One region of the Leifsonia sp. SIMBA_070 genome, then DNA from elsewhere that is predicted to be linked to it. Evidence: predicted binding sites of a transcription regulator. Region 1 holds the regulator's gene; the other holds the start of a gene.
The links. The regulator HspR, encoded in region 1, represses chaperone genes until heat shock. The targets are predictions, from matches to a motif close to AAGTTGAGTCNNNNNGACTCAACTT.
Positions count from the first base shown of each region.

Region 2: SB754_RS04135 (ATP-dependent Clp protease ATP-binding subunit) is a predicted target of HspR. The motif match lies at 990-1,014, and genes of this name have one in related genera.

Region 1 covers NZ_JAWRYK010000001.1:3,104,152-3,106,545, forward strand. The annotation lists gene SB754_RS14660 (cysteine hydrolase family protein) at 1-703, shown strand, start outside; gene SB754_RS14665 (heat shock protein transcriptional repressor HspR) at 786-1,199, opposite strand; gene SB754_RS14670 (DnaJ C-terminal domain-containing protein) at 1,202-2,203, opposite strand; gene SB754_RS14675 (nucleotide exchange factor GrpE) at 2,318-2,394, opposite strand, start outside.
Region 2 covers NZ_JAWRYK010000001.1:899,157-901,550, forward strand. The annotation lists gene SB754_RS04130 (aldo/keto reductase) at 79-897, shown strand; gene SB754_RS04135 (ATP-dependent Clp protease ATP-binding subunit) at 1,033-2,394, shown strand, end outside.

The DNA of each region.
Region 1 (2,394 bases):
CGAGTACGTGACCGGGAACTTGAAGATCTGCTTCCCGGACCTGATGACGTCCATCCCGAACATCGAGGTGGCGTGGGATGCGGCCGACGACCACGGCGTGCCGGTGGTCGTGGTGCAGCACATCGAAGACGAGGGCGCTCCGGTGTTCGCGCGCGGATCGGACGGTGCGGCGCTGCACTCGTCGATCGCCGACCGGACCCCGGCGCACGTCATCAGCAAGACCAGCGTGTCGGCGTTTCCCGGTACCGACCTGGAGCAGTGGCTGCGGTCGGCGGGCGTCGACACGGTGACGATCGCCGGCTACATGACACAGCACTGCTGCGCGGGCACCGCGCGGGATGCGGGCGAGTTCGGGTTCACCGTGGAGTTCCTGTCCGACGCGACGGGGACGCTCGACCTCGTCAACGAGGCCGGTGCCATCTCGGCCGACGCGCTGCACCGCAGCGTGCTGGTGACGATGCAGTCGGAGTTCGCTGCGGTGGCGACCACGGAGGAGTGGACGCTCGCGGTCGAGGCCGGCGACACCCTCCCCGTCTCGAACCTCTGGGACAGTACCGGCCACGCCCGGCTGCCTGAGAAGCACGCCGAACTGCACAAGCTGATGCGGGAGGTGCGCTCCGGGATCGACGGCGACATCGCCGCGGGCGAGGCCCACAGCATCCAGAACACCCTCTACGTCGGCCAGGGAGTCTCCTCCCTCTAGCGGGGTTCTCGGGCCACCGAGTGGTGAGTCGTTGCTCGTATTCGCGCCGAATTGCGACCAGATGTCACCACTCGGCGGAAGTTCAGCGGTCGAGGGGGCGCCAGACGACGAGCTGGTTGCTGCGGCGCACGCGGGTGCCGGCGCGCATCGAGACGACCTCACCCTCGGAGCCGGCGGCGAAGACGCGGCGGCCGGGCCGGTTGAGGAGCTCGTCGGCGAGCGCCGTCTCCAGCTCGCGGACGCGCCCGCGGAGCTCGCCCACCTGGTCTTCCAGCTCGAGGATGCGGCGGATGCCCTCCAGGCTGACGCCCTCGGAGCCGAGGCGGGCGATCTCCTGCAGCTTCGCGATGTCGCGCATGGAGTAGCGGCGCGATTTGCCGGCTGTGCGGCTGGGGCTGACGAGTCCGAGCCGGTCGTACTGGCGGAGCGTCTGCGGGTGCATCCCCGCGAGCTCCGCCGCGATCGAGATCACGAAGACCTGGCTGTTCTCGTCCACGGTCAGCTCCGCGCCTTGGCCAGGAGGTCGTCCCGCGGGTTTTCATCCGGCAGCTTCGCGGCGAACTGCTCCAGGGCCTCCTTCGCCTCTGTCGACAGGTGCGAGGGGACCGCCACCTGCACGACGGCGAGGAGGTCGCCGGTGCCCTTGCTCGTTTCGACGCCGCGCCCCTTCACGCGCAGCACCCGGCCGCTCGGCGTGCCGGGGGCGACGCGGAGCTTGACCGGGTCGCCGCCCAGGGTCGGGACTTCGATGGTCGCGCCGAGCGCGGCCTCCGCGAAGGTCACCGGGATGTTGACACGCAGGTTCAGGCCGTCGCGCTCGAACACCGGGTGCTTGCGCACGGTGACGGTGAGCACGATGTCGCCGGGCTCGCCGCCGTCCGGGCTGGGCTGGCCCTTGCCGCGCAGCTTGATCTTCTGGCCGTCCGCGACGCCCGCCGGGATCTTGACCTTGATCGGCTTGCCGTCGGACGCCTGAAGGGTGATGGTCTCGCCGCGCGTAGCGGTGAGGAAGTCGATGGTGGTGTGCGCGGTCACGTCGCGGCCGCGGGTCGGGCCGCCGTAGCCGCGGTAGCCGCCGGAGGGCGAGCCGAACCGCCCGTTCCCGAACAGCCCGCCGAAGACGTCGTCGAACTCGCCGCCCTGCGGGAACGCCCCTCCGCTTGAATAGTACGGCCTCTGGTTGCCGCCCTGGCCGAACATCCCGCCGAAGACGTCGTCGAAGCCGCCCTGAGCGCCAGAGCCGGGCGCGGTGAACCGGGCGCCGGTGCCCATTGCGCGGATCTGGTCGTACTCCTTGCGCTCCTCCGGGTCGCTGAGGACCGAGTAGGCCTCGCTGACCTCCTTGAACTTCGCCTCCGCGGCGGCGTCGCCGGGGTTCGAGTCGGGGTGGTACTTGCGCGCGAGCTTGCGGTACGTCTTCTTGAGATCGGCGTCGCTGACGTCTTTGGAGACGCCAAGCACCTTGTAGAAGTCCTTGTCGAACCAGTCCTGGCTAGCCACGGGCGCCTCCTTCCGAGTGCGTGTCTGAATGAAGTCTGCTGGAAAAGTGTGTGCACGGTGCGTGCGAAGCGGCGGGACGCGTGTCCCGCCGCTTCGCCGTGCGCTTCAGCCTGCTCAGGCCGGCACCGAGACGACGACCTTGGCCACCCGGACGGTGGTCGAGCCCAGCCGGTAGCCGGTCTCGACGACCT
Region 2 (2,394 bases), 2.2 Mb from region 1:
GAATCGCACACGCGCCCTGGCGACGTCCGCCCTCGGGGCTACGATGTGCGGCACCGCATCCCTCGAGAGGAAACACGCATGCCCGCACTGACCGACACGTTCACGCTCTCCAACGGCGTCACCATCCCCAAGATCGGGTTCGGCACCTGGCAGATCCCGGACGGACCGGAGACCTACGACTCCGTCCGTGCGGCGCTCGACGCCGGCTACCGTCACATCGACACGGCCCGCGCCTACGGCAACGAGGCGAGTGTCAGGCGTGCGGTGCGCGACAGCGGCATCGACCGTGACGAGATCTTCATCACCACCAAGTGCCCCGCCGAGGTGAAGGACGCCGATGGCGCCCGGCACGCGCTGGAGCGCTCGCTCGCGCTGCTGGACCTCGGCCGCATCGACCTGTACCTCATCCACGCGCCGTGGCCGTGGAACGCGCAGGGCAGCGACCACCGCGCCGGCAACATCGAGGTCTGGAAGGTCTTCGAGGAGGCGTACGAGTCCGGCAGCACCCGAGCGATCGGCGTCAGCAACTTCGTGGTCGCCGACCTGGAGTCGCTCATCGACGCGACGGACGTCGTCCCGCACGCCAACCAGATCCGCTGGTTCGTCGGCAACACCCAGCCCGAGACGACCGCCTACAGCAAGGAGCACGACATCCTCGTCGAGGGGTACTCGCCGCTGGCGACCGGCCGCCTCCTCGACAACCCAGACATCAAGGGCATCGCGGAGAAGTACGGCAAGTCGGTCGCGCAGGTCAGCATCCGCTACCTGCTGCAGAAGGACATCCTGCCGCTGCCGAAGTCGACGACGCCCAGCCGCATCGTCGAGAACGCCGACGTCGACTTCGAGCTCTCTGCGGACGACGTGGCCGCGCTGGACGCCCTCGACGCGGGTGAGTGACGGCCGGGCGAGTGACGGCCCGGCGAGTGACGGCTCGGCGGCCCTGTCGATGATTCGCGGCACAGCGGAATAAAGCCGCCCCTCCTGCGTTGGACTTGAGTGCACAAGGCTCAACTTTCAGAAACAGGAGAACACGTGCCTGAGAACTTCACTCCCGACGGTGACAGCGCCAACTCGTTCGACGAGTTCCTCGCTCGGTACCTCGCGGGTGAGCGTGCGCGTAACGCACGCTCCATCGACATCAGCCGCTTCCTCAGCCGGCGCACCCAGGAGATCCTGGCGGAGGCCGGGCGCTTCGCCCTGGAGCACGGGCACAGCGAGCTCGACGCGCTCCACGTGCTGCGCGTCATGGCCGAGCAGGACCCGGCCGCCGACGCCATGCGCCGCATCGGCGTCGACCCCGCCCGGGTCGCCGAGGCCGCCGAGTCGCGCCTGCCCGCCCCGGGCGACACGATCCACGCCGACGGCGCCTCCATCACCGGACCGCTGCAGCGCGCCCTCTTCCACGCCTACCAGGTGGCCCAGGCCTCCGGTGCGACGTACATCGACCCCGAGCACGTCTTCTTCGCGCTCGTGATCGGACGCGACGCTCCGGCCGGCCGTGTGCTGCAGGCCGCGGGCGTCACCCCGGAGGCCCTCACCGACGCCATGCGCCAGAGCACGACCGTCGGCGGCGGGCAGCCGGGCGACCAGGAGGCCGCGGACGGCTCCGAGACCCCGATGCTCGACCAGTTCGGCACCGACCTGACCCAGCTCGCCCGCGACGGCAAGCTGGACCCGGTCATCGGCCGCCTCGACGAGATCGAGCAGACGGTGGAGATCCTCTCCCGCCGCACCAAGAACAACCCGGTGCTGGTCGGCGAGGCCGGCGTCGGCAAGACCGCGATCGTCGAGGGCCTCGCCCGCGCGATCGTGGCGGGCGACGTGCCCGAGCAGTTGCAGGACAAGAAGGTCGTCTCGCTCGACCTCGCGGGGATGGTCGCAGGGACCCGGTACCGCGGCGACTTCGAAGAGCGGCTCACCAAGCTCATGGACGAGATCAGCGCAGGCACGGACGAGCTGATCGTGTTCATCGACGAGCTGCACACCGTTGTCGGCGCCGGAGGGGCCGGCGAGTCCGGCGGCATGGACGCGGGCAACATCCTCAAGCCGCGCCTTGCCCGCGGCGACCTGCACCTGGTCGGCGCGACCACGCTCATGGAGTACCGCCGCATCGAGAAGGACTCGGCGCTGGAGCGGCGCTTCCAGCCGGTGACCGTCGGCGAGCCCTCCATCGAGGACGCCGTGCTCATCCTGGACGGGCTCCGCCCGGCCTACGAGGAGCACCACGGCGTCCGCTACACCGACGACGCGCTCCGCGCAGCGGTGGAGCTCTCCGACCGGTACATCTCGGACCGCTTCCTGCCCGACAAGGCGATCGACCTGATCGACCAGGCGGGCGCCCGCCTGCGCCTGTCGCTGGGCAAGCGCGTGGACTCGTCCGCTCTGATGGAGCGT